2 regions of the Paenibacillus sp. FSL R7-0345 genome follow, and region 1 is predicted to be linked to the other one. Evidence: riboswitches for the same ligand, from Rfam matches in the RefSeq annotation. Region 1 holds a riboswitch; the other holds the start of a gene.

Region 1 (8,178 bases):
AAGTACTTCATGAACAAAGACCGTGAAGCCTTCAAAAACCGGGATTTCCGCAAAAGCTATGTAGCTGCCGCAGGACCGGCACTGCAGAATGTTTATAACGAAGCCCGCAGCAAGCTGGCTTCACCGCTGGCGCGGTGGGTCAGTCGCAGCCGATTTCAACTCCTGATCAGCGGCACCATTCTGGGGCTTGTGATCATCGGGGTGATTATTGCAGTCAGCCTGCTGCGCCCGGACCCTGCCGATACAGCGCAGCCGGAGAATAGCTCCGGAACCGGCGCGGTTACCGTTGCGCTTGGCAGCGGCGGTACAGCCGGCACCCGGTTGGTGTTCACCTTTGCCGGTGCCGCAGAGTGCTCCGCCTTTAAGCCGGCGGAGATTGGAATCGTGTCCGGGGATAAGGTGACGGACACGTACGATGTTGTTGCGACGACAGGCAGCTGCCTGACGGCGTTGCCGGAACCGGGAGCCGCGGGTGACAGCGGCTCTGGTGAGGACGGCGCAGCGGCGGGCAACGCCGGCGGCGGAACGGGCGGCAACGCGTCCGGGAACGCGGGAGCCGGGACAGACGACGCAGGGGCGGGCAACGCCGGCGGCGGAACGGGCGGCAACGCGTCCGGGAACGCGGGAGCCGGGACAGACGACGCAGCGGCGGGCAACGCTGGCGGCGGAACGGACGGCACTGCGTCCGGGAACGCGGGAGCCGGGACAGACGACGCAGCTGCGGGTAATGCTGGCGGCGGAACGGACGGCACTGCAGGCGTTGGGGCAGGAGACGGGGACGTGTCCGTCTCTTCTCCGCCGTCAACCGGCCAGCAGGGCGCCGGGGCTTACCAGGTCACAGTTGACCTGAAAGCGGGTGCCGTAATTGCAGCCGGAAGTATGATTACAGCCGGTGAGTACAAGCTGATTGTTCAGCCTGACCCGGCAGCGGGGGCCATCGCTTCACCGGCGGTGCAGCCTTCCGCTACAGCTGGAGCAACGCCTGACGATTCTGCTGGTGCGGGTGGCAACGGTGGAAATGATGCCGTTGGCAACAATACGGTTGATGGGGATAATACAAACAAAGCGGGCTCTAATGATGCTGATGCTGAGAGGACTCCCGGGGCGGAGTAGCCCTGTTTTGCATAACTAATTAATGTACAAATTAACTTGATCCTGAACAGTACCGGTGGCCGGATGGCGGCGCGGGTACGTTCAGGATTTTTTTCTGCGGATGGGGAGGAGTATTACTAAATGTGAGTTACATTGAACCTTGAACTTTGAATCTTGAACAGCTGAACCGTTCACAGATATTCGCAACAGCTCGCAACAATGCGCAGACAGCTGGGCAGGTGCGTTCCTGATAGCGTTCCTAATGATTTTGCAGCGAACGAGCTGGAACTAAGTGGATTTTAGACAACTAGTTTCTGCTAAAATCAGCGAAGGACAGAACTAAGTGGAAATTCGCTACTTATTTGAGGAGAATTCTCCTAAAAGTGCTAAAACCTGGTGAATTAAGTGTCCATTTTCCACTTAGTTACACTGAAATGGGGATTTCGGCGGAATTAAATTGCTTTTTTCCAACTAGCTCGCGTGTCCCCTTATATTTGAGGGTGAAGCAGCCTCAGGATAGGTTAGTTTGAAGGCGGGAACTTGGTGGCGGATCAACGTGCGGTTGGATAGGCCAGAGTAAGAGTAAGTGTAAGAGTAGAGTAGAGTAGTCTGCAAGATGGGATAGTTTGCTGAAGTGGTAGTGTGAGTAATCCGAACAGCACAATCGTCCGGTGATGGCTGGGCGGGTGCATTCCTGATGGCGTTCCTGATGATTTTACAGCGAACGAGCTGAAACTAAGTGGATTTTAGACAACTAATTCCTGCTGAAATCAGCGATGGACAGAACTAAGTGGAAATTCGCTACTTATTTGAAGAGATTTCTCCGAAAAGTGCTCAAACCTGGTGAATTAAGTGTCCATTTTCCACTTAGTTACACTGAAATGGGGATTTCGGCGGAATTAAGTTGCTTTTTTCCAACTAGCCCGCGTGTCCCCTTCTATTTGAGGGTGAAGCAGCTTCAGGATAGGTTAGTTTGAAGGCAGGAACTTGGTGGCGGATCAACGTGCGGTTGGAGAGGCCTGAGTAAGAGTAGAGTAGAGTAGAGTAGAGTAAAGTAGTTTGATAGAAAAGTTGTTTTTGCGCGGCAGGTGTTTGTGGCAATTAAATGTGTGGTTGGAGCGGGCAGGTAGGAGCAGGGAGTCTGTATGTTTAGAGAGCCAGCGTGGTTGAGGTAGCTTTCCTATTAAGAGTATTAAGAGTAGTCTGCGTAGACGACGCCCTCCCCGTATAAGCCAATTGGTTAGAAGGAATAACGCCTAATCGTTTCCGGGCTTATCTAGCTGACATGGGATGGAAAGAGATTGTATCAGCTTTTCCTATGGACATAGAGGGGAATAGTAGATATTATTATGAATAATAAAATTTAATAAGCTATTGAAAAAGGTGCGCGTTCTATCCAGATAGAATCCGCTTAATAGGGAAGGCCGGTGCAAGTCCGGCGCGGTCCCGCCACTGTAAATGCTGAGCGACTCCTGATAAAGGTGCCACTGTCTGGCTGTTTAAGCCGACGGGAAGGTAGGGGGAAGCGATGAGGCATAAGCCAGGAGACCTGCCTTTTTCATGGACGTTTCACTTCTTCGTGGGGTAAGAATGCGGAACACATGCAGATGAACTGCGGCTAAAAAAAGGGTGTATTATGCGTTAGTGTGCCTTTTTGGAATATGAACTTGCTGATAACGGTCTTACTATCCGCAGGCTCCAATGACAGCCGATTAATTTGTATTCTTCCCGGCCGCCCTTAACAGGGGCGGTTTTTATGTTGCAATGGGGGAGCCCAGGCTTCCGGCTCTAATTCTCCCCCTGCTCCGGCAGAGACGGATACTTTCCCCAGAGGATGCAAATCCGGATTCTGCTGTCTGCTGTGCTGTAAAGCAAGTTCATTCTATTAACGGAAAAGAGGTTAACAATGAAGAAGAAATTTTCTGCCCGGTTTCTGAGACTTGGCCTGGCTTTATTGCTGGTTATCTCGATTATAGGAGGCGCAGTCGTTCCTTCCGGGCAAAGCTATGCTGCAGCGGACGCTTCGGCGGTTACAGGAACGGAAAGTGTAACGGAGTCTGTGTACGCAGCGGACGATTCCTCCGCTCAACTGCTGAGTACGCTGGCGGCAGCGGCGGTGAACGAACAGGTTACTGTAAAAGAGGCCACTTACCAAACTGCCGAGTATATTCTTGGCAGCGGTATAAAGTCGGACTGGCAGGCCATTGCCCTGGCTCAGGCAGGCTATCAAATACCGGATAGCTACGCCCAGAACCTTAAGCTCGATGTGCAGAAGGCAGGAGGCAGCTTTGCCAATGTCACTGATTATGCACGTACTGTGCTTGCGGTGAAGGCAGCAGGTCTTAATCCGGAGAATTTTGCCGGGGAAGGATCGTCTGCAGGCTACAACCTGATTGAAAAGATTTATAACAGCGATAGAATCAGCGGACAGACGCTAAATGCTCCAGTGTACGCGCTGCTTGCGCTGGATTCCGGTCATTACACCATTCCGGGCGATGCCAAATGGACCAAGTCTGCGCTGTTAAGCGAGATTTTGGCCAAGCAGAATGCGGACGGCGGCTTTACCCTGTCATCTGGTGCAAGCGACCCGGATATGACAGCGATGGCTCTGGCAGCCCTGGCTGCACACAAGAATGAGCCGGTCGTAGCGACAGCCGGACAAAAAGCCGTAGCCTGGCTCGCTGCCGCCCAGGACAGCAAAGGCGGATATGGCGACAACAGTGAGAGTGCCGCCCAGGCTATCATTGGCCTGACTTCTTTTGGCGTAGACCCGGCAGGGGCTGAGTTTGCTAAAACAGAAGGCGACCTGATCTCAAGACTGCTGAGCTTCTTTAAAGCGGGCGGCGGTTTTTCCCATAATGAAGCAGGCAATGTAAATGCTTATGCAACCGAACAAGGGCTGCAGGCACTGGTCGCCTACAACCTGTTCAGCGGTGGCAACAACGGAAAGCTGTATGACTTTACTAAACCGGCAGCCCAGAATCCGCTGGTATATGTACCGCTTGTAATTGAAGGGCCACAGGGAACGCTGGGTCAAGGCAATGCCTATGCGGGTACTGCCCTCGAAGCGCTGGAGAAGGTTGCAGCCCAGAACGGGCTGGCGCTTACGAACCCATCCGGAAACTACGTTACAGCAATCGGCAATGTAGCGGCGGGAATGTTCGGCGGCTGGGACGGCTGGAGCTATGCCGTAGTCCGCAGCGGGCAGTGGCTGTATCCGGATGTAGGTATGAAGGACTTCAGCCTCAAGAGCTCGGACCGGATTGTTGTATATTACGGCGGGGCTGATACACAGCTGATTGAATCGGTAACCTTGTCCAAGGCGCAGCCCGAGGAATATGAGCCGTTCACGGTTACTGTTAATCAGATCCAGTGGGTTTGGGACAATGCAACCAGTACTTCCAGTCCAGTAGTCTCCAAGGCAGCAGGTGTTGAGGTTGCAATCGGCAGCCAGACTGCGAAGACTGACCAGGATGGCAAAGCCGAGTTCAGTGAAGGTCTGGCGGAAGGCGACTATACGCTGGCTGTTAGCGGTTATGCAGCAAATCAGGCGCCGGCAGTTGTCAAACACACTCAGACACTCAGCGTTGTTTCTCAAAATGTATCCATCCAGCTGTCTGTGGAAGGACCGGAAGGCAATATTGCAGAAGGTACGCTGAAGGCAGCCAATGTTCTGGCGGCGCTTAAAAAGCTGACCGCTTCGAACAATATCCCGCTGCAGATTACTGAGTCCACGTTCGGCAGCTATGTATCCGGTATTGCCGGATATCCGGGTGAAGACTACAACGGGTACTGGAGTTTTGTTGTCCAGCGTGACGGGAAATGGACTTATCCTAGCGTCGGCATGGGCGATTTCGAATTGCAGGCTTCTGATAAAGTATTGGTCTACTTCGGCGGTGCAGGTACGCAGGTTGTTCAAACAGTCCAGGTAACCCCGGAGCATCCTAAGCCGGAGGAACCGTTTACGGTAAAGGTTACCCAAGTAAAGTGGGTATGGAATAATGCAACATTTACAAGTGATCCGGTAGAATCAGCGGCAGCCGGTGTGCAGGTAACGATTAACGGCACAACGGTAACCACGGACGATAAGGGCACGGCTTCTTTTGAAAAAGGACTGTCTGCCAAAGTCTACACGCTGGCTGTAACCGGCTACGTTAAAGGGGCTGCCCCTACAATTGTAAGGCACACGCAGGCCTTCAAGGTGGCTCCCGGAAATGTGACAGCCTCTCTGGCAATTGAAGGACCGCAGGGTCCTCTAGCGGAGGGATCACTTGAGGCATTTAATGCTTATGATGCTCTGCAGCAGCTGACGGCTTCCAAGAACATTGCGCTGCAGGCTACAGAATCCCAGTATGGTATTTTCGTTCAGGGAATCGGCGGAATCGAAGGCGGAGTCTACCATAAGGACGGCTATTGGGGCTTTGTTGTATCCCGGGCCGGTAAATGGATATTCCCTGATACCGGGATGAACGATTTTGTGCTGCAGGCCTCCGACAAGGTGCTTGTCTACTACGGCGGCGGCAGTACACAGCTTGTTGATTCAATGGCGGTTACGCCTGCACAGCCTAAGCAGGGTGAGGCATTCACGGTTAAGGTTATGCAGGTTGCACAGGTCTGGGATGCAAACTATGTACCGGAACTGGTTGTGTCTGCAGCTGCAGGGGTTCAGGTTAGTGCCGGCGGAGTTACAGTTACAACAAACTCAGACGGAACAGCAACCTTTGGGCAAGGCCTTACGGCCGGTACACATACTCTGGCTGTAACGGGATATGCGGAAGGCCAGCTGCCAAGCATTGCCCGTTATACACAGGCATTAACTATTGCGTCTACAGACACGGTTCCACAGCCGGCGACGGCGACGATTTCTGTCACAGGCGACAGTATAAAAGGCACTATTCTCTCTAGTACTACTGTAACGCTGAACGAGGGTGAGACAGCTTACAGCCTGCTGGTCCGCCAGCTTGGAAGCAAGGTAGTGAGCGAAGGCAGCGGCGACAGCGTCTATATTAAATCCATTGACGGTCTCGCGCAGCTGGACCGCGGTAAAGACAGCGGCTGGATGTATTCCGTTAACGGCAGCTTCCCGAATACAAGCGCGGGCAGCTATAAGTTAAGCCGCGGCGATGTACTGGCCTGGCGTTATACAACCAACGGCGGAGCTGATATCGGTAATCCGCCAAATGGCCCGGGAAATACAGGAACAGCGGGATCCGGAAGTCTTGCCGGGGTCACCATTACTGCAGGCAATACGCTTCCGCTCCAGCAGGTTGGCCAGACAACAGCCGTGATCGGCGATCTGATGTCTGCGATAGAAGCAGCCAAGCTTAAAGAGCGTCTGGCGGCCAATGTGGCCAGCTTCCAACAGAATGTAACTCCGGGTACAGCGTCCGTACTGAAGGACAGCGGCGGTGAAGTGCAGCTGCAGATTCCGGCAGGTGCGGTGCTGAGTCCAGTGGACATTATTGTCCAGGAGTTACCTGCGAACCGCCCTGAAGTGGTTTCGGGAATGTATGATTTCCAGCCTGACGGTACGAATTTCCTGCAAACAGTAGATCTGCAGATTGTACTACCGGTTACCACTTCTAATCAGGCCAATCTGGCACTGGCCTGGCTGAACGAGAATTCAGGCAACTGGATTCCGGTTCCGGCGGTGCTTGATATCAGTACCGGGACCATTACCGGTAAGATCAGCCACTTTACTACGTATGCGGTTGTAGACCGCAGCAAGCTTGAGCCGCAGCAGGCCAAGCTGAAAACGGACATCGCGGCTACAGCCAAGACCGTAGCGGCATCCGGAGAGCTGAGCGACTGGCAGGCAATCGGTCTTGCCCGCAGCGGTCATACTGTTCCGGCAAGCTATTTAAATACGGTAAGAGAGCAGCTTGCTGCAAACAATGGTGAATTCCGCAAAGTGACGGACTACGAACGTCTGGCACTGGCCGTAGCGGCTGCCGGAGCAGACCCGCAGAATACCGGCGGCTATAATCTGATTGAGAAAATTTACAATAACAGCAACATGGCTGGACAAGGCAGCAATGGTCTTATTTTTGGCTTGATTGCTCTGGACAGCGGCTCTTATGCAGTACCTGCAAATGCGCTGTGGACCAAAGAACGTCTAATTGCTTCGATTCTGGAGCTGCAGAGCAAGGACGGAGGCTTCCCGCTGACTGCCGGAGGGACCGATGATGTGGATCTGACGGCGATGGCTGTCACCGCACTTTCCTCACATACCGGCCAGACAGCAGTACAGACAGCACTCGACAAGGCGGTTACATGGCTGTCCGGACAGCAGCAGGAGAATGGCGGCTATATGGTGTCGGGTACCGAGAACAGTGAAAGTACCGCCCAAGTCATCATTGCTCTTAGCAGTGCCGGCATTGGACCGGGAGATATCCGCTTTGTAAAAGAAAAAGGCGGACTGCTCAGCCATCTGGCTTCGTTCAGACAGGCTGACGGCAGTTATGCCCATACTGCAGGACAGCAAGGCAATGGTCTGGCTACCGAGCAGGCGCTGCTTGCACTTACTGCCTATGACCGCTACCTGACAGGTGCTGACAAGCTGTTCAGCATTACGCCAGGGACAGTCAGCACTGCTAAGTTTACCGATGAGAACCAAATCTCTGCCTGGGCACTGGCTTCCGTGCAAGAGGCCTTTAATAAGGGCTTGATGAAGGGCGTCAGTGAAACGGAGCTAGTCTTTGCTCCGAAGCAGAAGATCACCCGTGCAGAGTTCGCAGCCCTGCTGCTGAGACTGACCGGTGAAACGCCGTCTGACTCTTCCGCCGCTTCCGGATTCAGCGATGTAAAAGCCGGCTCCTGGTATTACGGAACGGTGCTGAAGGCGAAGGAGCTGGGGATCATCTCCGGAGTGAGCGAAACCGTCTTTAATCCTAACGGTTATATTTCCCGTCAGGATATGGCGGTCATGATTATGAGAGCTTTCAAGCTGGAGAGCAGCAGCACGGCGGGTACCTTTACGGACGAGAGCCGGATCAGCAGCTATGCGCTGTCCGCGGTACGTACCGTATCTCAGCTTGGCTATATGAGCGGCTACAACGGCTCCTTTGATCCTGCAGCTGCGGTAAC
Region 2 (8,178 bases), 540 kb from region 1:
GTACGGCTACAGAAAGGGAGATTAGACCATTATGAGCGCAATTCAAGCCGTGAACTGGAACCGTCCTGACGACGACTTCTCGCTGATGTTCTGGAACCAGAATATTATGCAGTTCTGGACCGACGACGAAATTCCATTATCCGATGACAAAATGTCCTGGCTGACGCTGAGCGACATTGAAAAGGACTCTTATATGAAGGTGCTGGGCGGGCTTACCCTGCTCGACACCGTGCAAGGCGGCGTAGGGATGCCGCAGATTATGGAGCATGTAGACGGCTTGCAGCGCAAGGCGGTCCTCGGCTTCATGGGAATGATGGAGCAGATTCATGCGAAGTCTTACAGCAGTATTTTTACGACGCTGGCTTCCACTGAGGAGATCGACGGCATCTTCCGCTGGGTGGAGGACAACACGTTCCTGCAGTTCAAGGCCCAGACCATTTCCGAGTATTACAAAAAAATTGAGACTCCCAAGGATCTCTATCTGGCGATGGCGGCTTCCGTCCTGCTGGAGAGCTATCTGTTCTACAGCGGCTTCTTCTACCCGCTCTACCTGGCCGGCCAGGGCAAAATGACCTGCAGCGGCGAGATCATCGACCTGATCCTGCGCGACGAGAGCATCCACGGCGTTTATGTCGGCGTGCTGGCACAGGAGATTTTCGAGGAGCTGTCCGAGGACGACCAGCGTGACGTGTACCAGACCCTCGTTGGGCTGCTGCGTCTGCTGCATGCCAACGAGGAGCAATACACCGAGCAGATTTACGCGCCAATCGGACTTGTAGAGGAAGTGAAGACTTTCCTGCGCTACAATGCCAACAAGGCGATGATGAACCTCGGCCACGACCCGCTTTTTGGCGAGGAAGAGATCAACCCGATCGTCCAGAACGGGATCAGCACCCACACCAAGCAGCATGACTTTTTCTCCAAAAAAGGCAACGGCTACGTCCGTGCGCTGAACGTGGAGCCGCTGCGTGATGAGGACTTTAGTTTCTAAGCAGCAATAAGCACGAAATAACACAAGCTATGCATAGAAAAAGGGGCGTCGCCGCCCCTTAGGCCGCCGGGGATTCCCGGCGGTTTTTTTATTGTGTGGAACTCCACATGTTCACCTAAAATTTAAATGGAAAATCGCCATCTAATTTATCAATAACCCCCACGATATGCAACTTCTTAATCACAGGCTGCGTAAGATGACTAAAGGAGTTGGTAAAAATGGTGATCTTCGCTACTCTTTTCGTGCTAATTGCGGTACTGAATATTTTCTTTCCAGCTGCAGGCTGGTACATGCGTTATGGCTGGATGGTAAAAGGTGATTCCGAGCCCAGTGATGCCTATCTCATGATGAGCAGAATCAGCAGTGTTATCGTACTAATTATCTTTTTATTATTCTTTTTACCAGCATTTTTTTAAAATAAATAAGAGGCTGGAAGGTATTCTCTTGTCGTATTCGTGTCATAACGTTTAGGACTGCTCCCAAATGGGCCCTCGCCCAGCTCTTTCGTTGGGCTTCTGCATAGGATGAGGCATAACCAATTGGGAGGTAAAACCTTGAATAATTATCAGCCAATGTACACAATGCCACATGCTATCACTGTCTATCCTGTTGATCCATATGTCGTTGAAACCTTAATGTCCGTAAGGGGTAAGCAGGTGGTTCTGGAAACTACCCGCGGCGGAATCAGCGGTTGTGTGATGGATGTTAAGCCAGATCACGTTGTACTGGATACTAGAGGCAGAAAATTCTTTGTACGCATTTGTGAGATTGTTTGGATCATGCCGGAATAAATTTCTTGAATGAGCTGCTTCGGCAGCTCTTTTTCTTTTCTTTATAACCGAATACTACGAATGACGTTTCGACCCCAGCCGCAGACTGAATAATGCTCCAGACAAAGCAATGCAAGCCGCTAACAGGAAGGTATCGGAGTACCCTTTCATTTCTGCCAATGCTGCACTACCGCCTGCCATCGTTATCCGCGCGTTAGCCCGGAATGCCAGGAAGTTGCTCAAGCCAGCAATTGCAATAGGGATTACCAGGTTGGAGCTTGCTGAGGTTAAAGGTGTAACACGGCTGATTAGCTCCGAAGGAGCGGATTGCAGAATATAGGTATTCAGAGACATCATGCATAGCCCCATTCCAATTCCGAGCAGCCCCACCATTCCCCCAATCATTCCTCCTCCTACGTTCTGGCCTAACTGTGAAAGCAGTAATAACACCAGGGATATCGTCCCTAAACCCAAACCGGCAAGCGGGCGTATACCCACCTTATCAAAAAGCCTTCCGCCAACCGGCATAAGCAGTCCGGACGTGACGGCCAGCATACTCATGACCAGACCTGCCTGAAACGGGCTATATCCTTTAAAATGCTGAAGGTACTGCGGGATAAATACCAGAGACCCGTTTAGAGCCGCATATTGAATCCAGCTTACAAATATCCCTCTCCGAAAGCTAACTTCTCTGAATGCCTGCAGAGCCAGAATGGGCTGCGGATGCCTCGTCTCATGAAACCACAGCCAGATTAGCAATAGGACACTCACTGCCCTCAATAACCAAAGAAACCATTGGGAGCCATCCACATTCATGCTTAAAGCGAGTAAAACAAAGGCTACAGGAGCCAGAAAAAAGCCGACCACATCTAACGTTTGCTTATTATAAGCGGATCGGACCGACCGTAGTACATTCGCCTTTAGCAAATAACGTATCCCTAAATAAACAGTAAGTACTCCTAAAGGAAGATTGATGAGAAAAATCCATTGCCAGCCTATTGATTCTAACAGCCAGCCGGATAGAACCGGTCCGGAGGCCGGTGCCAGCAGCATCGGGATACCCAGCATCCCCATGACCTGACCTTTCTTATTCTCCGGTGCTAGGCGGAATATCATAGCCATTCCTATCGGCTGAACCATTCCCCCACCAAGCCCTTGAAGGATCCGGCAGACCGTTAACTGCAAGGAATTCTGGGCCAGCGCACATAGCAAGGATCCGGCAACAAACATGATAATGGTTATAATGTACGCTTTTGCAGAACCCAGCCTGTCCGAGAACCAGCCAGCCAGCGGAATCGTAACCGACATGGCTAACATATAACCCGTAATTACCCACTGTAAGGTGCTAAAGGAAACTCCAAAATCCTTAGACAAGCTGGGGATGGCTACGTTCATTGCGGTGCTGTCTATCATCACCATCATCATTCCGGGAATAATAGCCATAAGGGTAAGGATGAACGACCTCCGCTGAGACACCTCATTCTGTTTGTCCTGACTATTCATATCAGCTCTCCTTTTACTAAACAGCGTGTTGATTAACGTTCACCCGCTGATTATAATCAGAACAACACAAAAGTCGATGATCATAAATCATCGTTATGTTCATTAATCAACGGTAAGCTGCAGAATGATCAGTAAAGATACTATTTTATTCAGGAGAGGAACCCGCAGTGAACGAAAAAACAGACCGCCGGATTAAACAGGGGAACCTTTTATCTGCACTATCAGGACATTCATGATTTCTATGAGCAGTATAAAAATGAGGTGCTGGAGCAGTTCAACAGCATTATTAAGAAGCTTGGAACCGTACGGGAAGCCAGCGGGCCCTTTATTGATCCGCCCTCAGGTTATGTACGCCCATTCGAGTATGTCCTTGAGCAAAAGCATTTTTTCAAAAGATTGCTGGGCTTTGGAGGCGACACTAATCTTTCCCTTCAAATGACAGAGCTGATCAATCAGCAGTTAATTAATGCCTACCTCATAAATCATCAACAGATTACATCTGCAGATATTCCTGTCAAACATCAATATTTATTTGCGTATCTTTCTTCCGCCTATGTGGGGACCATGCAGTTCTGGATTCAAAGGGATTTTGACTTATCTCCGGCGGAGATGGCTATTTTGTTCTCACAGATTTCGAGACTGGGATCGGCGCATATAACAATTCCTGTGTAATACCGGGTTCCTGCAAGGACACTAAATTTAGCTATAAGGAGAGGTCGTATATCATGCTTCAAGGGACGAGGACCGCCGCTTGGATCGGGTTCGGGCTGTATACAGGCCTTACTCTATTTTTCTTATTCGTTGGCTTCAGCCGGTCATCGGCTCTGCCAGAGACGGGCTTGCGGTATCATTTGGTATTTGACGGTATTCCACTGAGGTTTCCGGGCGATGGTTTTTCGAATCTTTGGTTATTCAACCTGGGTAACTATCTGGCATTTGTACCGTTTGGACTGGCGGTTCCGCTGCTGATCCGCTGCCGGTTCCTGCCGTTCCTCTTAGTCTTCCTAGCAGCGATTACCGGGGTTGAGCTGATCCAGATGGTGACCCATTTGGGCGCGTTTGATATTAACGATATTGTCATTAATACGCTGGGTGCCAGTGTCGGCTATGGCGCCCAGCGGCTGGTCCGCCGCGATCGTACGTCGCCAAGAGGTTTACTCAAGCTGCTGTTCTCCGGAGCAGTATTGACATTGGCCGTTTACTCCGGCGTGAGCGGTCTTAATCATTATCTTGATAATGGCCGCGGTGAGATCATGGCGCTGGACCAGCTCCCCCTTGAGCATGGCGAAGTGAGGTGGGAACCAAGACTCACCGGTTTCACTGCAGCGCAGGAGCGGATCGAACCGGCGGTCAATCTATACAGCCGTGATAATCCGAGAAGCCACGAGTTCTCACTGCGCCTTGATGGACGGTTCAAAGAGCTTTCCGGTAATCTGGCCGTCCCTGACGACGTTATAAATGCGGCGAGCAGCGGCAGCAGCCGTGTCATTATCAGCTCCGACGGAGAAGAGATTTACTCCATGGATATCAATATCGTACCGGGCGAGAATCAGCCGCTATCCTTCCGTGTGCCGCTTGAAGGCAAGCAGGAGCTGACGATTACTGTCTTTAACGATACTGCCGACCCTCGAACCAATGCGGTATTCTGGGATGTCACGCTTATTGAAGCCAATGCCGGCCAAAAGCTGGCGGCACGAATTCATCGGTTGCTGGGCGGGGGATAGCGCGGCTTTACTCGGGCAAGGGCAGAAGGATGGTAGAAAACAGAAAAAGACGCGGCCCCGAAACCCCCGGAAACCGCGCCATAATTGAATTTGTAAACATGCTGGTGAAGGGAATTGAACCCCCGGCCTACGCATTACGAGTGCGTTGCTCTACCCCTGAGCTACACCAGCCTGAAGCTTGGGATACCCGTCATAAACAAAAACATTATACAACTTTTGGCGAAAATCGCCAAGTCCCTTTTATCCTGCCACCAGCCCTTCTCTTACTGCAGCTTCCGTTTGACCGACTGCAGCTTGCTACGGCTCGTGGACGGCTTGTCACGGCGGTCATCGATTTTGAGTGAAGTAGATACGCGCTGTGCTCCTCCATTGAACGGAGACTCGTGCAGTGCCTCTACAGCCGCCAAAATCCTGGATACCGGGCCCTCAATAATCGTTCCCATAGAGGTCAGTTCAAAGGTGATTCCTTCCACCGTCTGCAGCACACGCTGCATATCAGCTACATAACTGCTAAGACTGGTGCTGCCTGTACCGATCGGAATGACTGTAACTTCGCCAATAGCCATCGTTAGATCCCTCCTGACCTAGATTCCTTTAACCTCACTATATTGTAGCAACTCCGCTGCTCCCCCACAAATTTTAGCCACAAAAAGTTCATCATTCTTCTTCTATGCAGAACCTGCAGGATGCATAAGCTCCGCTCTGTAAAACTAGTGTCAGAATCACTAGAGATATGAAGTCTTTGTGGCAGCTTTTCGGACAATTTATGAATCATAACAACCCCGATTTATGCTCAGCCTGTGGATTACCTGTGGACTAGTTGTGGATCACCTGTGAGTAAACGGTCTGAAGCCGCTCCCCGCGCGGGTTTGTAAATAATGGTTTACAAACACAATATATTGGGGTATTTTTATTAACATCAACCAAATATAGTGGAAGCAGGTGCTTTACTCTAGTAAACAGAGTACAAGCTTAATAGGGAAGCGCGGTGCAAAACCGCTGCGGTCCCGCCACTGTAACCGGGTGCCCGCTGTGAGCAATATTTTGCAGGGCACATCCTCCGGCATATGCCACTGAGGGCGGACAAGCCCCCGGGAAGGAGCCGCTGGATGCACCGGAAGCCAGGAGGCCTGCCTGTTTCCGGGCACCGCTATTCACCCCTGCGAGGAACAGGAGAGGTGTCCGCATGCGGCCTGCAGCAGCAGATTCAGCCTTGCCGGATGACCGGCAACACAAGGCTGCCGATACCTGAGGATGATAGGCACTATCGCCTTCAGCTATCGGCTTCTGCACAAGATAAGGTATTTGGAACGCATCCGGGCATTTTCCGCCTCCAAGGCGGGAGATGTCTTTTTACTGGGTATAGAGTGGACAGATTTGAACCATACATTTGCAGGAACGATTAACGATTATCGAGAGGAGAGAGTTACATATGACGCTGCTGGAGAAACGGTACAATAGCGGACAAGCTGCACAGGAGGTACTTCTGGAAGAATTAATACATTTGGGCCGGGATATTATCGAAAGCGCGGATCTTGATCTGCTGCGTGAGAATGCCAACCTGAACGGAGAGAGCTTTTCCGGCAAAATGAGTAAATTCGGCAGTGAGTATTCCAAATGGTATGCCCGCAATTTCACCATGCCGCCGCAGCTCGTACAGGCAACGCTCGATAATGTCGTCTACGTACACGACCTGGATCAATATGCGATCGGAACAACCAACTGCATCTTCATTCCATTTGAACGGCTGCTTCGCGAGGGCTTTAACACCGGCAACGGCAGCGTCCGCCCTCCTAACTCAATTATGACGGCAATGTCGCTGGTGGCGATTATTTTCCAGTCCCAGCAGAATGCCCAATATGGCGGTGTATCGGCCAACAAGCTTGATTTTGACCTAGCACCTTATGTGACCAAATCCTTCGCCAAGCTGTTCCGCAAGGGCCTCGGCTACTTCGAAGAAGGCGAAGCAAGCGAAATCGCCGGTGATATCACGATGAGCCGCAGTGATCTGGCTGAGCAGTATCCGCGCTCCTTCCGTTTCGCCCAGAAAGAAACAGAGAGCGAAACCCTGCAGGCAGCAGAGAGCATGATTCACAACCTGAATACGATGTCCAGCCGTTCGGGCGGACAGATTCCTTTTACAAGCATTAACTATGGTACCTGCACAACTCCGGAAGGACAGCTGGTTATCAGCTCCCTGCTGACTGCAACGATGAACGGCCTTGGCAGCGGGGAAACGCCGGTGTTCCCGATTCAGATTTTCAAATGCAAGCAGGGTGTGAACCAGCAGCAGGGCGATCCGAACTATGAGCTGTTCCTGAAGGCGGCTGAATGCTCGGCCCGCAGACTGTATCCGAACTTTGCAAACCTGGATGCACCGCTCAATCTGCAGTACTATGATCCGTCAAACCCGGATACTGAATTTGCAACAATGGGCTGCCGTACACGGGTGCTCGGTGACCGTTTTGGACGTAATCACTGCTCCGGCAAAGGCAACCTGTCCTTTAACACGCTGAACCTGGTTCGTCTCGGTCTTGCCCACGGCACGATTACAGGACGCCGGCTGGCTGCTGATGAAGAAGGCTTTTATGATGATCTCAACCACTATATGGACATTGCGCTGGAGGGTCTGCTGCACCGGTTCCGGATCCAGGCAGCCCAGAAAGCTAAAGCTTCTGATTTTATGATGCGTGAAGGCGTATGGGAAGGCGGCGAGGCGCTGGCTCCCGAGGACATCGTGGGCGATCTGCTCAAGCACGGCAGTCTGTCCCTCGGCTTCATCGGAATGGCCGAATGCATGAAGGCAATGTACGGCAAGCACCACGGTGAGGATATGGAGGTTCATGGCAAAGCGGTAGCTATCGTGCGCCACATGCGTGAATACTGCGACCGTAAGAGCGAAGAGCTGGATCTGAACATTACGCTGTTTGCTACACCGGCTGAAGGCCTGTCCGGCAAATTCACCAAGGTGGACCGTAAGGTGCTGGGCTCGATCCCGGGCGTAACGGACCGCGAATACTATACGAACTCATTCCATATTCCTGTATATCATGAGCTTGGCGCAGCCCAGAAGATCAGTCTGGAAGCTCCCTTCCATGAGTACTGCAACGCCGGCGCGATCTCTTATGTGGAGCTGAACGGGAATGCACGGAGTAACCCGGCGGCTTTTGTCAAAATCATCAAATACGCG

What was found. A riboswitch is a leader RNA that binds a small molecule or an ion and turns the genes downstream of it on or off. The one in region 1 is predicted to bind cobalamin.
Region 2: another riboswitch for cobalamin. It lies ahead of NST84_RS02180 (anaerobic ribonucleoside triphosphate reductase); the one in region 1 lies ahead of NST84_RS04435 (DUF4430 domain-containing protein).

What each region holds. Positions count from the first base shown of each region.
Region 1 is NZ_CP152002.1:1,051,490-1,059,667, forward strand. It holds gene NST84_RS04430 (hypothetical protein) at 1-1,113, shown strand, start outside; cobalamin riboswitch at 2,457-2,664, shown strand; gene NST84_RS04435 (DUF4430 domain-containing protein) at 2,999-8,178, shown strand, end outside.
Region 2 is NZ_CP152002.1:507,166-515,343, reverse strand. It holds gene nrdF (class 1b ribonucleoside-diphosphate reductase subunit beta) at 32-991, shown strand; gene NST84_RS02215 (DUF6199 family natural product biosynthesis protein) at 1,210-1,407, shown strand; gene NST84_RS02210 (YuzF family protein) at 1,564-1,782, shown strand; gene NST84_RS02205 (MDR family MFS transporter) at 1,837-3,264, opposite strand; gene NST84_RS02200 (TetR-like C-terminal domain-containing protein) at 3,526-3,936, shown strand; gene NST84_RS02195 (VanZ family protein) at 3,990-4,988, shown strand; tRNA gene NST84_RS02190 (tRNA-Thr) at 5,088-5,159, opposite strand; gene NST84_RS02185 (MTH1187 family thiamine-binding protein) at 5,252-5,554, opposite strand; cobalamin riboswitch at 5,912-6,141, shown strand; gene NST84_RS02180 (anaerobic ribonucleoside triphosphate reductase) at 6,421-8,178, shown strand, end outside.